Linked DNA regions of Geothrix sp. 21YS21S-2. The main gene of each other region encodes a partner of the protein of the gene in region 2 in a complex. Links are inferred from orthologs where the notes say so. Each region holds a gene or a part of one and is shown on either strand. Other genes may lie near its edges.

The links.
Region 1: the proteins of RAH40_RS02560 (region 2) and meaB are in contact, whole or in part, in a crystal structure (PDB 8DPB), measured with the Methylorubrum extorquens proteins. The link is inferred for Geothrix sp. 21YS21S-2 from one-to-one orthologs. Residues at the interface, in SOR27001.1 of Methylorubrum extorquens: Glu577, Glu578, Asn579, Asp580, Gly581, Arg582, Arg583, Arg585, His596, Ala604, Ser605, Ala608, Asp609, Gly611, Phe612, Asp613, Val614, Asp615, Ile616, Gly617, Pro618, Leu619, Glu625, Arg628, Gln629, Val631, Glu632, Asn633, Asp634, Glu661; in SOR26638.1 of Methylorubrum extorquens: Arg20, Ala21, Ala24, Arg25, Thr28, Ser32, Arg33, Arg34, His37, Thr98, Gly99, Gly100, Ser101, Ile102, Leu103, Lys106, Thr107, Ala110, Ala113, Ile114, Asp115, Arg116, Ala118, Phe119, Ile120, Arg121, Pro122, Pro124.

What each region holds. Positions count from the first base shown.
Region 1 is NZ_CP132910.1:2,661,384-2,669,314, forward strand. Bases 674-3,604 are described here. They hold meaB (methylmalonyl Co-A mutase-associated GTPase MeaB), read right to left. Parts: upstream 2,642-3,604; coding sequence 1,706-2,641; downstream 674-1,705. Other genes in these bases: RAH40_RS11655 (hypothetical protein), read right to left, coding at 674-1,675; RAH40_RS11665 (hypothetical protein), read left to right, coding at 2,733-3,116; RAH40_RS11670 (hypothetical protein), read left to right, coding at 3,136-3,604. Outside these bases: RAH40_RS11650 (dicarboxylate/amino acid:cation symporter), read left to right, coding at 1-518; more of RAH40_RS11655, read right to left, coding at 506-673; more of RAH40_RS11670, read left to right, coding at 3,605-4,254; RAH40_RS11675 (tetratricopeptide repeat protein), read left to right, coding at 4,261-5,862; RAH40_RS11680 (PilZ domain-containing protein), read right to left, coding at 5,859-6,965; RAH40_RS11685 (SPFH domain-containing protein), read right to left, coding at 7,104-7,931. UniProt on the Escherichia coli protein: Binds and hydrolyzes GTP. Likely functions as a G-protein chaperone that assists AdoCbl cofactor delivery to the methylmalonyl-CoA mutase (MCM) ScpA and reactivation of the enzyme during catalysis.
Region 2 is NZ_CP132910.1:559,018-567,005, reverse strand. What follows is about bases 1,698-4,685. They hold RAH40_RS02560 (methylmalonyl-CoA mutase), read right to left. Parts: upstream 4,026-4,685; coding sequence 2,370-4,025; downstream 1,698-2,369. Other genes in these bases: RAH40_RS02555 (amidohydrolase), read left to right, coding at 4,111-4,685; RAH40_RS02565 (hypothetical protein), read left to right, coding at 2,052-2,318. Outside these bases: RAH40_RS02570 (zinc-dependent metalloprotease), read right to left, coding at 1-1,639; more of RAH40_RS02555, read left to right, coding at 4,686-5,706; rpe (ribulose-phosphate 3-epimerase), read left to right, coding at 5,703-6,365; RAH40_RS02545 (PAS domain S-box protein), read left to right, coding at 6,537-7,211; RAH40_RS02540 (energy-coupling factor ABC transporter permease), read left to right, coding at 7,291-7,988. UniProt on the Escherichia coli protein: Catalyzes the interconversion of succinyl-CoA and methylmalonyl-CoA. Could be part of a pathway that converts succinate to propionate.

The DNA.
Region 1 (7,931 bases), 2.1 Mb from region 2 along the record:
CGGAATCCGCCCTGCCCCTCATGATGGAGAAGATGGAGCGCCTGGGCTGCTCCAAGTCCGTGGTGGGCATGGTCATCCCCATGGGCTACTCCTTCAACCTGGACGGCACCTCCATCTACCTCACCCTGGCCTGCCTCTTCATCGCCCAGGCCACCAACACCCACGTCACCCTGACCCAGCAGCTCTACATCCTGGGCATCCTCCTCCTGACGTCCAAGGGCGCCGCGGCCGTCACCGGCGGCGGCTTCATCACCCTGGCGGCGACCCTTTCGGTGGTGGGCAACATCCCCGTCGCCGGGCTGGCCCTGCTGCTGGGCATCGACCGCTTCATGAGCGAGGCCCGGGCCATCACCAACCTCATCGGCAACGGCGTGGCCTCGGTGGCCGTTTCCAAGTGGGAGGGCGAACTGGATCTGGAGCGGGCCACCTACTTCCTGGACAACCCCAAGGTCGTCGAGGAGGAGGAGTACCAGCTGTCCCGGATCCCCGCCAATCCCGGCGTGGCCTACGAGGGGTAGAACATCTTGATCGTCTGGTCCAGGGCCTGGATGACCGCGAGGATCCGGAAGGGATCCACCGGCAGGAAGTCCACGGCCCCCAGGCCCAGGGCCCGGTTCCGCTTGAGGACGGCATCCTCCTCGGGCCCGGCCACCAGGACCGGCACGGGGCACCGCTCGTCCTTGACGAGCTTGCCGGCCAGTTCCATGCCGCTCATGGAACGCAGGCGCTGGTGCACCACCACGAGCTTCACGCGGCCCCAGTCGGAGCCCTCCACCCCGAGGGACTTGACCAGGGGCCGCACCTCGCCCCGGGCGAAGTCCAGCCCGGCCACCCCGAACCTCCGGCCCACGGCCTCGGCCATGCGGATCGAGAAGGGGGGTTCGCTGATGACCAGCACCAGCGGGTCCCGATCGGACAGCACCTGGAGGGTGGGCCCGGCCTTGACGACCTCGCCCTTGCTGCGGTCCGCGCGGACCCCCCGGGTCTGGAAGAGCTCCCGGTCCTTGCGGTCCTGGGCGATCATCGCCTCGTTGAGCCACATCCGGTAGGCCTTCAGGACGGGCGCGTCGTGCTTTTCCGTGAACCGGATGCCTACGACGCCCTCCTCCATGGTGTCGCACACGGCCTTGAGGACGAACTTGTTGTCCAGGTCCATGTTCAGTTCCATGGTCGTGGGGGTGTCCAGCTTGAGCTGTCCGTCCTTGACCGCGCCGCTGCCGTAGAGGGGCAGCAGGAGGCCGTCCTGGCCCAGGGCCCGGATGCGGGCGTCGCAGAAGTCCATGCTGGGGCTCGTGAACACCGCTCCCAGGGGCTTCTCGGGCAGGAAGTCCGAGAGCCCGCGGTAGTCCCGGCCCTTGAGCATGCGGGGCTGCTCCAGGTGGACGCAGTCCGATCCCTCGAGCTGGCCGAAGTCGGCCACCTCCACCGTGCCCTGGAACTTCCGGCCCCGGTCGAACACCGTCATGCGGTAGTGGTCGCCGACGTTCATGTTCCACTTGGTCCGCTCGGCCCCGGTGATGCCCACCAGGATCCGGCCCTCCACCTCCTCGAAAATGGGGAAGGTCCAGTCCCGGCCCTCCACCTTCATGGTGATGTCGCCGCCGGAGCGGCAAAGCCGCTGGAAGACCATCCGGATGGAGGCCGTGTCGTCGAGCTGGAAGAATTCCGCTGGCATGTCGAGATTATGTTCAGCGTCTGGGAAAACTCAACAACCAAGTACCTGATCTACCGCCGCATAGGGGTCCAGGACCCGGTCGGCGACGGCCTTAATGAGAAGTTCAACCTTTTCGGAGCCGGCTCGGGCGCGGGCCCGGCGGGCCGCCTCCTCCGCCAGGAGGCTGCCGAAGCGGAGCCGGGCCCGCTCCCGGGCCTTGACCTGAAAACCGCCGTGGGCCTTCAACCAGGTCCCGTGTTCCCGGATCTTTTCCAACAGCTCCGGGATCCCCTCCCCCTGGGCGGCAACGGTGCGAACCGCGGGGGGATCCCAGGCCTGGGCGGAGCCGAGGGACTTCATGGCCTGGATCTCCATCTCCACCTTCTCCACCCCGTCCCTGTCGGCCTTGTTGACGATGAAGATGTCCGCCACCTCCATGATGCCGGCCTTGATGGCCTGGATCTCGTCACCCATGCCCGGCACCAGGACCACGCAGCAGGTCTGCACGCAGCTCACGACATCCACCTCGTCCTGGCCCACGCCCACCGTCTCCACGATCACCACGTCCCACCCCGCGGCGTCCAGGAGGTCGATGGCGTCCTGCGTGGCCCTGGCCAGGCCCCCCAGGGCCCCCCGGGTGGCCATGGAGCGGATGAAGATGCCGGGGTCGGCCGCGATGCGACCCATGCGGATGCGGTCGCCCAGGATGGCGCCCCCGCTGAAGGGGGAGGTGGGGTCCACCGCGAGGATCCCCACGCGCCTGCCCTCGGCCCGGAGGGCGCGGGCCAGCTGGTCCGTGAGGGTCGATTTCCCGCTGCCCGGGGACCCCGTGAGGCCGATGACCACGGCGCGGCCCAGGTGGGGCCAGACGCTGGCCATGAGGGCCCTCGCCTCGGGGTGGCCGTTCTCCATCCACGTGATGGCCCGGGCCAGGGCCCTGGGGCTGCCGTCCAGGAGGGGTCGCAGGAGCCGGGAAGCGTTTTCCATGCCTCCAGGATGCCATTCCCGGGCCCGCCCCGGGGAGGCCCCCGCAGAGATGCTATGATTTCAGCGGTAGACAGCCACCCGAAGAGCGCAAATGACCCCACGACTCCCAGCCCAACCCAAGCCGCCCCCCGCCGAGCCCGCCTCCCCCGGCGTGGTGAAGATCCAGAAGCGCGAGGCCAAGCCCACCGTGACCACCCGGGAGAAGGTCTGCGCCACCTGCGGGCGCACCTTCCGGCTGTCCCCGGAGGAGAAGTTTTTCAACTGCCCGCACTGCTACAAGAAGACCCAGCCCGTGCGCAAGGCGGTACGCAAGAACGAAGCCCAGATCCTCACCCAGATCATCTGCGTGGAATGCGGGACCAAGGAATACGTGGACTTCGTCCCCACCGATCCCGCCGCGGCCTTCTGCGCATCCTGCTTTTCCCGGCGGAAGCGGGAACTTCAGGCCCAGAAGCCTCACAAAGAACGGCGATAGCCCTTATCCGGAGATCTGCATGAAACTCGGTATTCCTGCCCTGACGGCCACCCTCCTCGTGCTCGGCGGCGCCGCCTCGGCCCACGGCCAGGCCAAGGCCAAGGCCCCCGCCGCCAAGGGCCCCGCCAAGGAAAGCATCGAGGCCACCTTCGCGCGCCAGAACCTGGACCAGGTCCTGGACGCCGTCAATTCCGGCTGGTTCGGAAAGCCCTACCAGGACGTCCGCGCCGTGGACCTGGAAGGAACCCTCTCCATCAACTTCACCGCGGCCGCGGCCAACGCCAAGGTCGACCAGCTCGGCCAGGGCGCCGTCAAGGGCGGCCTCACCAAGGGCGGCACCGTCAACCTGAACCTCAAAGGCACCTACTTCGCCAACGCCGACTTCCGCACCGAGCTCAAGGGCGACTTCGGGACCCTGCTCTACTACCGCTCGGGCCTGAAGGGGTTCCTCTACAGCAAGGAGATGAACGCCTACACCACCAAGGTGGATCCGCCCCCGTCCGACGCCCCCGTGTCCTTCCTGGGGTGGTTCAGCCAGTGCGTCAACGAGGTGCGGGACGTGTACGTGAAGGGCTCCCTCTTCAAGGCCGCCATGGGCCGCGAGGACAGCGCCGGCGGCCAGATCCTGTCCTTCCAGTCGCCGACCTCCGCCTACGACCCCAAGAAGCGCGAGCAGAGCATGGCCGAGAGCCTGGGCTTCTGGAAGCGCGGCAAGCTCGACGTGGTCTTCGACAAGTCCACGAAGCTGCCCACGAAGATGAACTACAGCAACGACGCCCAGGGCATCACCACCCGCATGACCTTCCACTACACCGGCACCCGGCCCACCAGCGTGACCATCGAGAACCAGAGCCGGGGCATGGAAGGCCCGGCGTCCCTCACGATCTCCTACAACGGCGAGGGCCGCATCGACCACCTCGCCGGGCAGATGGGCTTTCCCGTGGGCACCATGAAGTTCGACGTGCACATGACCTGGACCCGGGACCGCAAGCTCCCCGGCACCATCCCCCCCGTCGGCGCCACCAAGAAGGGCGGCGACGAACTCGAGACCATGCTCCTGGTGAACCTCGCCGGGAAGGTGCTGGACCTCCAGCGCGGCGGCTTCAACATGCGGAGCGTGACGCTCACCAGCAAGTGAGGGACCATGCCCGACCCCGAGGCGCTGGCCAGCTGCTCCCTCGGGGACGAGGCGTTCGCCAGGGGTGACTACCCGGAAGCGGTCAGGGCCTACCGGAGGGCCCTGGCCGCTTCCCCCGTTCCGGAGGCCTCCAACAACCTGGGCAACGCCCTGATGCTCCTGGGCGACCTCCCCGGGGCGCTGGCGGCCTACCTGGAGGCGGACTGCCCCGACGCCTGGATCAACGCCAGCGTCGCCGCGCGGGCCCTGGGGGACCTGGACCAGGCTTCCGGGCTCCTCCAGCGGGCCCTCCAGGCGCAGCCCGGCAACGCCCTGGCCTTGGGGAGCCTGGGCAACCTGTTCAAGGACCTGGGCCGCATGGACGTGGCCCTGGCCTGCCACCGCGAGGCCCTGGCCCTGGACCCGGGCGACCCCGTCGCCATGGGCAACCTGGCCTACCTGCGCGCCTTCGATCCGGAGGCCTCGGCCGACGACGTCCTCCAGGAGGCACGGGCCTTCGACCGAATCCACGCCCAGGGCCTGCGCGGCGCGGCGCCGAGGGGCGGGCCCGGCCCCAGGCTGCGGATCGGGTACGTCTCTCCGGATTTCCGCTACCACTGCCAGGCCTTCTTCACCGTACCCCTCTTCACCCACCACGACCGCCGGGCCTTCGAGATCCACGCCTACTCCAGCGTGCGGCATCCGGACGCCGTCACGGAGCAGCTCCGGGCCTGCTGCGACGTCTGGCGGGACTGCGCGGGCCTGACCGACGAGGCGCTGGCTGCCCTCGTGCGCGCCGACGGCATCGACATCCTGGTGGATCTCACCATGCACATGGCCGGCGGCCGCCCCCTGCTCTTCGCCCGCGGACCCGCACCCGCCCAGGTGGCCTGGCTCGCGTATCCCGGCACCACGGGCCTGTCGGCCATGGACTACCGCCTCACGGACCCCTACCTGGACCCCCCCGGCATCACGGACGCCGGGTATGCCGAGCGCTCCATCCGGCTGCCCCACACCTTCTGGTGCTACCACCCCCTGGCCGAGGGACCCGGCCCCGGCCCCCTCCCGGCCCTGGCCGCGGGCCACGTCACCTTCGGGTGCCTGAACAATCCCTGCAAGGTGAACCGGGCCGTCCTGGCCCTGTGGGACCGCGTCCTGCAGGCCGTACCCGGCTCACGCCTGCGCCTCCTGGCCCACGCCGGCCGCCACCGTCAGCTGATCCTGGACGCCTTCACGGACCCCGCCCGCATCGACTTCACCCCCTTCCTGCCCCGCCGGGACTACCTGGAGCTGTACCGGACCATCGACATCTGCCTGGACACCTTCCCCTACAACGGCCACACCACCAGCCTCGACGCCTTCTGGATGGGCGTGCCCGTGGTGACCCGGGTGGGCGCCACCGTGGTGGGCCGCGCGGGCTGGAGCCAGCTCCGGAACCTGGGTCTCCCGGAGCTGGCCGCCTGGGACGACGACAGCTTCGTGGGGATCGCCGCGGAACTCGCCGGGGACCTGCCGCGCCTGGCGGAGCTGCGGGCCGGCCTGAGGCCGCGCATGGAAGCCTCCCCGCTCATGGACGCCGGGCGCTTCGCCCGGGACATCGAGGCGGCCTACCGCAGGATGGCGACCTAGCGCACGAGGTAGGAGAACACGCCGCCCACCTGTTTCGCCAGCTGGGCAAGCCCTTGGCCCTCGATGGAGAAGCCCATGAGCGCCTCCCAGTCGTTGGCCAGCTGGAGGAGGACCGAAGCCCCCAGCCCCGCCCCTCCCAGGAGGAAGAACGGCACCTTGCCGCGGATGGGTTCCAGCAGCGTCCCGGCCCGGGCCCGGTGCTCGTGGTCGGCCCCGTCCAGGTAGACGAGGGCCATGACGCCCTTGGCTTCCGTCAGGGCCCGCATGGTCTGGACGGTGGCGGGATAGCGGTGGAGGGGGGGCAGCCCGGCCAGGAGGGTTCGAAGGCGCTCCTCCAGATCGGGGGGCCCGCCCACCAGGGCGATGCAGGGGCCTTCCGCCAGGAAGGCGGGTTTCGCGGCGTGGTCCCCGGCCTTCTCCTGTTCGCGGCTGGCGAACTGGTGGTAGGCCTCCTCCTTCTTCTGGAAGGTCCACCGGGAGAGGTCGTCGAGGAGGTTGCCCGAGAGGGTCGGCCGGAACTCCAGGCCCACGCTCCGGTCGCCCACGTGGCGGACCTTGGCCTGGCCGTTGATCAGGATCCCGGGGGTCAGGGGGATGCTCACATGGATGACGTCGTCCAGGAGGATCTCCCCGTCCTCGAACTCCCTGCTGGAGAAGATCCGCGCCCCGCCCGTGCTGATGTTGACGAGGCTGCCGGTGAGGAGGTCGTACTTCCGGGAGCTGAAGGTCACCTGGATCCGCCCCACCTTCTCCACCCGGAAGGCCCGCCTGAACTCGTCGCTCTCGAGGACGGCGGGCCGCGACAGCCGAAGGGACTTGCGCCCCCGGGCCATCCCGATGCCCAGGAGCGAGGTGGACGCGCGGAAGATCCGGGGCCCGTGGGGGAAGCGGAGGGTGAGGCTGGGCGATTTCAGGCCGTAGAGGGCGTCCTCCCGGCTCATGGTCGCGGTGACGTGGACGACCTCCTGGTCCAGCAGGAGGAAGTTCAGCTCGAACTTGGCGTACGGCGTCGAGAGGAAGGCCAGTTCGTTGCGGTCGCACACGTTCCGCAGGATCTCCTGGATCGTGTCGAAGTTGCGAATGATGGCGCTTTCATCGCTCACGCTTGTTTCCGTCTATTTTAAAACAGATTCTGGGGGAGTTGAATTAAATCCGGATTCAACCCTAGCGGATCGTGATGATGTTCTCATTATATTCCCCGCGCGCCCGCGCGCCAGCGGCGAGTTCCGGGGGTTGGACCCCTACCGCGGCCGCGGGGCCTCCGGGGCGGCCGCCAGGAGATCCGCAAGCAGGGCGGGCCGGGCCGGGATCAGGGTGATGGCCCCCTTCCCCGCAAGCATCTTCTGGGTCTCCAGCACGTCGAACATGGCCCGGGCCACGGCGGGATCCCGCGAGATCTCGTCCAGCGCCGACCCCACAATCTCGGGCCGCACGGCCCCGGCCTTGGCGAACTCCACCGCCGCCTGGCGCTCGGCGGTGCTGGTGATGATGTTCACCTGGTTGGTGCCGTCCTGCTTGATGCTGGAGGTCACCTGCCGCAGACGGTTCACGACCTTGCTCTCGATCTGCCGGATCATGTCCGCGTCCCGGAAGTGGACCTTGCGGATGTAGATGGAGCCCAGCTTGTAGCCCCAGTCGTGGGAGAGCGGCGAGACCTCGTTGCGCACGGTCTGGCTCATGGCGTGGCGGTTGGCCATCATGTCCGCCAGGGGCATGTTGCTCAGGCACCGCACGGTGGAATTGCTGACGTTGGCGGCCAGGGAACCTCGGGGGTCGGTGTTCTTGAAGAGGTAGGCCACGGGGTCGCTGATGAACATCTCGTACCATATGCCGATGCCCATGGGCGCGCCTTCCTCCGAGTTCACGGGGGCGCTGCGCAGGTATTCCTGGTCCAGCCGGTAGTCGATCTCGTAGCAGCGCCCCAGGAACTTCACGAAGGGAGCGCGCCAGCCCAGGCGCAGCCAGAGGAAGTGGAGGCCGGGCTCGTCCAATACGCCCACGACCTTGCCGAAAAGCACGTACACCAGGCACCGGCGCTCCTGCACGATGGCGTAGAAGCCGACGGCCCG
Region 2 (7,988 bases):
TCTCCTCGGCGGGGGGCAGGACCGCGTAGGCGTATTCGATGGCCCAGAAGTCGTAGGGCCCCAGGGTGGGCATCGTGTAGTCGGCCTGGGGGTGGCCGTCCAGGGCCAGGTTGACGGGGGTGTAGTCCATGACCGAGCCCGCGATGCCGTGGGCGGAGGTGAAGGCCTTGTCCGCCAGCTGCGCCTCCGTGTAGGCGATGGAGGCCCTGAAGTTGTGCCGGAGCCCCAGGGTGTGGCCCACCTCGTGCATGACCACGCTCTTGAGGTAGGCCTGCACGAAGGCGTCCGCCCCGGGCGACCCGGGCTCCATGCCGCCCCGCGCCTCCAGGAGGTCGGCCCCGAAGGCCAGCTCGTCCCGGCCCTCGGCCAGGTAGCGGCACGCGGCCCTGCCGCCCTGGGGCACCTCCTCCCGCGAGCTCTCCCGGATGCTGCGGGCGAAGCCGTCGCCCACGGCGATGTCGGCCTCGAGGATCTCGCCCGTTCGCGGGTCCACGAGGCTGGGCCCGATGGCGAAGCCCGCGTCCACGCCCAGGAACCAGCGGATGGAGGCGTGCCGGAGGCCGTGGGCGTCCGGGTCGGCGTCCGCGGGCTGCTGGCGGACTTCCAGGGCGTCCTGGAAGCCGATGCGCTCGAAGGCCTTGTTCCATTCCAGGATCCCGGCCCGCATGGTGTCCCGGTACTTCTCGGGGATGTTGCGGTCCAGCCAGAAGACGATGGGCTGCTTCGGGCGGCTGAGCGGACTCGACGGGTCCGCCTTTTCCAGCCGCCAGCGGTTGATCAGGCGGGTCCGGGGATCCGGACGGTCGTCCTGGGAGAAGTCCCAGACGGTGGCCACGAAATGCCCCAGCCGGTCATCGGCCTCCCGGACCTTCATGGGTTCCCCGGGCAGCCTGGCGAGGGTGTACCGGAACCCCAGGAACAGGCTGCGCAGGTCCTCCAGGGTGCCCGGCAGGGGCGCGGCGGAAATCACCGGCCTGGCCATGGCGAAGTGCGCGCTGACCTGGAAGGAGGCATAGTCGGGGGAAGCCGAGGCGCTGGCGAAGGAGCTGTTGGGCAGGTCCATGGCGTAGGGCTGGCGGAAGGCGGCCTCCAGGTCCAGGGTGGCCATGGGAAGGTCTTTCAGGAAAAGGAGGTTGGCCTCCACCAGGAAGCCCTTGCCCCGCGGATCGGGCAGCGACACCACGGGGGCCGAGGCCAGCAGGCTGTCGGAGAAGCCATCAGCCACGGCGTGCGCCATGGGCGTGCCGGCCCGGGCGGTGAAGGCGGCATTGCGCGCGAGCAGCTGGAGGGTGTTGCCGATGCGCTTGAAATAGACCAGGTGGCTGTCGCCCATCATGCCGCCGTAGATGCCCCGCTCGCCCAGGCCGCTGGGGAAGGTCCAGGACAGGAAGAAGAGGGGGCCCAGCTGATCGGGCTTCAGATCGATCCAGACCTTCTCGTCCTTGCGCCAGAGCGTGAACAGGCCGTGCTGCTCCCGGGCGCCCTGCACCACGTCGGCGTAGGGCTTGAGAGGGACGGGGGCCTCCTTCGCCATGACGACCGAGATGGGGGCCTGGGGAAGCGGGGTCGGGGGCGGAGGCGGCTCGGCGGAAAAGAGGAAGGCCGAGGCTGAGACCAGGGCCAGGACAACGTGCTTCATCGAACCTCCATGGGTCAAACCTAGGGCTTTTCAGCTCCATGTCGATGACAGGAGGGGACTTCCGTTCCTTCGGCCGCTCACTTTATGACGTCTGTCCGCTCGATCCAAATTGTTAAATGATTCGGCTTTTTGATTCCATGCGCTCGCACGCCCGCCATCCGGATTGTGACGGCGACCACGACCTGACGTTGCATCAAATTATAAGCAAACAGGAACGTTGTGCGCACCCGGCGAGACCCGTCGGCCCATGGGGCAAGGTGTAAAAAAAAGGCACAACTGTCGCATCCATGTGAATTTTTCAAATGGGGCGTTGACGGAGGGCCCGGCGACCCTAAGTTTAGGACCTCGCCGGTCGGCGAGACCTTCCCAACCCCAAGCGGAGCTATGCTTCGCACGATCCAGGAGGTCCGCAATGTTGATTTCAGCTATGTTCCTTATGGCTTCCGTCCTGTCTCCGATCCCGGCCGTGCCGGGCGAGGCAACGGCCGTCGTGGAACCCTCCCCCACCGCCACGATCTGCCCGGTCTGCGGCAAGTCCATCGAACCCGGCCAGGGGACGAAGATTTCCCTCCGCGGGCGTGAATACATCGTGGACGACACGGCCTGCAGCGATCAGCTGATGACGGATCCGGACAAGTTCCTGGAACCCGACGGAACGCCGAAGAACGCCAAGAAGTAGAGCCTCGATTTCCGGCGGCCCTCCGCGAAGGGCCGCCGGGAACCGGCTTTTCTAGAGCACGAGCCGTTCCTGGTATTCCCCGAACACGGTCCTCATCGCATCGCACACCTCGCCCACCGTCGCCTCGGCCTTCACGGCGTCGAGGATCAGGGGCATGAGGTTGCCGGTGCCCTTGGAGGCGGCGGTGAGGGCTTCCAGTTTCCCGCGCACGGCGCCGTTGTCCCGTTCGGACCGGTACTGGGCCACCTGCGTGCGGCGCCGGGCGCCGAGGGCCTCGTCGACCCGCAGCAGGTCGGGCTTGGCCTCGTTCTGGATGGTGAACTTGTTCACGCCCACCACCACCTGTTCGCCGCGCTCCACGCCCTTCTGGAACTCGTAGGCGGCGTTCTGGATCTCGCGCTGGGGGATGCCCTTCTCGATGGCCGAGACCATGCCGCCGGCCTCGTCCACCTTCCTGATGAGGGCCTCGGCACGGGCTTCCAGCTCGTCGGTGAGGCTCTCGATGAGGTAGCTGCCGGCGAAGGGATCCACGGTGTCGGCGATGCGGGATTCGTAGGCCAGGATCTGCTGCGTGCGCAGCGCGATGCGGGCGCTCACCTCGGTGGGCAGGGCGAGGGCCTCGTCGCGGCTGTTGGTGTGCAGGGACTGCGTGCCGCCCAGGACGGCGGCCATGGCCTGCACGGTGGTGCGCACGATGTTGTTGTCGGGCTGCTGGGCGGTGAGGGTGGAGCCCGCGGTCTGGGTGTGGAAGCGCAGCATCTGGCTCTTGGGGTCGTCCGAGCCGAAGCGCTCCTTGATGATCTTCGCCCACATGCGCCGCGCGGCGCGGAACTTGGCGATCTCCTCGAAGAACTGGTTGTGGGCGTTGAAGAAGAAGCTGAGCCGGGGCGCGAAGTCCTCGAGCTTCAGGCCCGAGGCCAGCGCGGCCTCCACGTAGGCGATGCCGTCGGCCAGGGTGAAGGCGATCTCCTGGGCCGCGGTGCAGCCCGCCTCGCGGATGTGGTACCCGGAAATCGAAATGGTGTTCCAGTTGGGCACGTTCGAAGCGCAGAACTCGAAGATGTTCGTGATGAGCCGGATGCTGGGGCGGGGCGGGTAGATGTAGGTGCCCCGGGCCATGTACTCCTTGAGGATGTCGTTCTGGATGGTGCCGCTGACCTGGCTCCAGGAGGCGCCCTGCTCCTCCGCCACGGCCAGGTAGAGGGCCAGCAGCACCGAGGCCGGGCCGTTGATGGTCATGCTGGTGCTCACCTTGTCCAGGGGGATGTTCTGGAAGAGCACGCGCATGTCGCGGATGGAGCAGATGCTCACGCCCACCTTGCCCACCTCGCCCATGGCCATCTCGTGGTCCGGGTCCATGCCGATCTGCGTGGGCAGGTCGAAGGCCACGGAGAGGCCCGTCTGGCCCTGCTCCAGGAGGTAGCGGTAGCGCTTGTTGGATTCCTCCGCGGTGCCGAAGCCCGCGTACTGGCGCATGGTCCAGAGGCGGCCCCGGTAGCCGGTGGGCTGCACGTGGCGGGTGAAGGGGTACCGCCCGGGGCGGCCCAGATCCTTCAGGGGATCCAGGTTCTCGACGTCGGCGGGCGTGTAGCTGTTCTTGAGGGGAATGCCGGAGCTGGTCTCGAACTTCGGGGACCGCAGCTTGGACGGATCCTCCTTCACTTCCAGGTTCTCGCGCACCTGTCGAAGGTAGTCGGGCTGGTACATGCGGCCTCCAAGGTTTGGCCCAGGGTACCAGAGGACGCTGCGTGTTTGGGTCACAGTGCTCTAGACTGGGTGGAAAGGTGAAGCCATGCCCATCCACGCCCTCCCCCCTCCTCCCGCCATCCAGGTCCTGCTGGGGGCGGAGGTGTGGTCCGGCGACGGGGCGTCCCGCCCCGGTCAGGCCGTGGCCCTTCGCGGAGGCCGGATCCTGGCCGCCGGTCCCAGCGCCGAGGTGCTCCAGAAATACCCCGCGGCCCGCAGGATCGAGCTGCCCGGAGGCACCCTCCTGCCGGGCTTCATCGAAGGCCACGCCCACGTGCTGGGGCTGGGTCTCATGGATCAGCAGGCGGACCTCGCCTCCGTGCCGAGCCTGGCGGCCGCGCTGGAGCGGGTGCGCGCCTGGGCCGCCCAGCGCAAGGGCTGGGTCGAGGGCCGGGGCTGGGACCAGAACCTTTGGCCCACCAGGACCTTCCCCACCGCGAAGGACCTGGACGCCGTCACGGGCGACCGGCCCGCGGCCCTGGAGCGGGTGGACGGCCACGCCCTCTGGGTCAATTCCGCGGCGCTGAAGGCCGCCGGCATCACCCGCGCCACGCCGGATCCCCAGGGCGGCAGCATCCTCCGGGACGCCGCGGGCGAACCCACCGGCATCCTCGTGGACGGCGCCGCGGACCTGATCGCCAAGGTCCGCCCCGCCCCCTCCCCCGCGGCCGTGGAGGCCGCGCTGGCCGTGGGCCTGGACCGCCTGCGCAGGCTGGGCTTCACCTCCGTCGCGGACATGGGCGTGGACCGCGCGACCCTGGAGGCCTACCGCCGCCTGGCCAAGGCCGGCAAGCTCCCCATCCGCGTCTTCGCGTACCTCTCCCACGACATGAAGCTCATGCTCCAGGAACTGCGCCGGGCGCGGAGCCCCAAGACCGCCTTCCTGCAGGTGCAGGGCGTCAAGTTCTACCTCGACGGGGCCCTGGGCAGCCGCGGCGCCCGGCTCCTGGAGCCCTACGCCGACGCGCCCACCACGGGCATCTGGACCACCGATCCCGTGAGGGTGGCCGCGGACGTGAAGGCCACCGTGCGCGCCGGTTACCAGCCCGCCATCCACGCCATCGGCGACGCCGCCAACCGCAAGGCCCTGGACATTTTCGCGAAGCTTCCCCGCCGGCCGGCCCTGCCCCCGCGCATCGAGCACGCCCAGATCGTCACCGCCGAGGACGCGGCCCGCTTCGGTCCCCTGGGCGTGGTGGCGAGCATCCAGCCCGTCCACTGCACCGACGACCACGCCTGGACCCCCGCACGCCTGGGTCCCGCCCGGGTGGACGAGGCCTTCCCCTGGCGCACCTTCCTGCAAGGCGGCGCGCTCCTGGCCCTGGGCAGCGACGCGCCCGTGGCCGACGCCAATCCTTTCGTGGGCATCGTTTCCGCGGAAACCCGGCAGGACGCGGCCCTGGATCCGCCCGGAGGCTTCCTCCCCGCCCAGCGCCTCACCCGGGCGGAGGCGGTGCGGGGCTACACCAGCGGCAACGCCCGCGCCCTGGGGCACGCCGACCTGGGCGTCATCCAGGCGGGGGCCACCGCGGACCTGATCTGGGTGCAGGCGCCGCTGATGACCCTCACGCCCGCCGAGGTGCGCAAGCTGAAACCCGGCCGCCTCTGGGTGAACGGAACCGAGCTGACGGAGAAGCCATGAAGCGACCCCTCCCCCTCCTCGCCCCTTCCATCCTGTCGGCGGATTTCGCCCGGCTGGCGGAGAGCCTCCAGGTGCTCGGCGACCGGTGCGTCGTGCACGTGGACGTCATGGACGGCCGCTTCGTGCCGAACATCACGCTGGGCATGCCCGTGGTGGCCGCGCTGCGCAGGGAGACGAGGCTGCCCCTGGACTGCCACCTGATGATCGTGGAACCCGCGAAGTACGCCCTGGAGTTCGTGAAGGCCGGCGCGGACTGGGTCTCCATCCACCAGGAGGCGGACCCCCACGCCCATCGCACCCTCACCGCCATCCGCGAGGCCGGCGCCAAGGCCGGCATCGTCCTCAACCCCGGCACGCCCGTGGAGACGCTCACGGACCTGGTGGGGGTCTTCGATTTCGTGCTCCTCATGAGCGTGAATCCCGGATTCGGGGGGCAGTCGTTCATCCCCCGGGTGCTGGACAAGGTGCGGCGCCTCGATGCGCTCAGGAAGGAACGCGACGCGTCCTTCTTCATCCAGGTGGACGGGGGCGTGGGCCCCGGCAACGCCGGCGCCCTGGTGGCCGCGGGCGCGGATGTCCTGGTGGCCGGCAACGCCGTTTTCAAGGCTGCCGACCCCCGGGCGGCTATCTCCAGCCTCCTGAGTGCTATGGATATCTAATTTGATAAATCTCTTAAAAATATTGAAATAATCCAAGATCGGACAGATAAAGACCTATGCTTTGGTGTGGTCAGGCGCGGCGAGGGTAGGCATCCATGCCTTATGGGTGAAGCGACTCTTGATACTATTTGCCGATGGCTAGTACCCAGGAAGGCCCAGTAGGCTGAACGCATGTTCGATACGGGTGCACACCTAAGGAAAGTCAGGAAAAAATACAACCTGACGCTGGATCAGCTTGCAGGCAGGAGCGGAATCGACCGGGGCACCATCAGCCGGATCGAACTGGGCCATGTGTCCCCACGCATCGACACCATCGACTGCCTCTGCAGGGCCATGAACACCACCCTGCCGGAATTCTTCGGCCACGGGGACCTGTGGACGGGCGCCCCGGACGCCGCACCCCAGGCGGGACCCGTCCGGGACTTCCGGGCGGGCGCCGAGACCTCCAACCCGGAGGCCGACCTCTACTGGCCCGTGCCCAAGGCCATGTGGCAGAGCCTCGTGGATGTGGTGGAGCGCTTCGAGGCGCTCCTCGCCCACAGCAGCGAACTGGTGCTCGTCCTGGACTCCCAGGGCCGGATCATCTACCTTTCCCCCGGCGGGGAGAACCTCCTGGGGCACAAGCGCGCCGAGGTGCTGGGCCTGTCGGTGCTCGACATCATCCACGCCGACGACCGCCTCCGCTTCCAGGCTGCCCTGCTGGGCGAGGGCCCCGGGTCGGCGACCTCCCGGAACTTCCGGCTGCGGCACAGAAACGGCGAATGGCTCGCCTTCGAGTGCACCCTCACGGACCACCTCAAGAGCCCCTCCATCCGGGCGAAGATCGTGAACGCGGCCCTGGCCTGACCACCCAACACGGCCGCCCGCGGTTGAGGCAGAATGAAGGACTCCGGTTCGCGTCGCCGCCGGCCTGGTTGGAGTCCCGATGCACATGTCCGATGCCCTCGTCTCCCCGTTCGTGGGCGCGGCGTTCTGGGCGGTATCGGGTACGGCCCTCTATCGCAGCGGCCAGGGGACGTCCCGGGGGACGGCCGTCTCGGTCCCCCTCACCGGGGTGCTGGGCGCCTTCACCTTCGCCATCCAGATGGTCAACTTCTCCATCCCGGGCACCGGCTCCAGCGGGCACCTGGGCGGGGGACTCCTGCTGGCCATCCTCCTGGGGCCCCAGGCCGCCTTCCTGACGCTCGCCTCGGTGCTCCTGGTCCAGGCGCTCTTCTTCGCGGACGGCGGCCTCCTGGCGCTGGGGTGCAACCTGTTCAACATGGGTTTCATCCCGGCCTTCATCGCCTACCCCCTGCTCTACCGTCCGCTCGCGGGTCGGGCCCGTGGGGCCGCCACCTTCCTGGCGGCCCTGGCGGCCCTGGGGCTGGGCGCCGGGGCGGTGGCGCTGGAGACGCGCCTCTCCGGCATCTCGTCCCTTCCCTTCCGTACCTTCCTGGCGGCCTTGGTGCCCATCCACCTGGTCATCGGCCTGGTGGAGGGCGCCGCCACGGTGGCGGTGGTGCGGTTCCTCCGCCACGCGCGGCCGGAACTGGTGGAAGGCGAGCCTGGGGGAGGCTGGAAGGCCGCGGCCCTGGTGGGCCTCCTGGCCCTGTTCACGGGCGGTTGCCTCTCCTGGGCCGC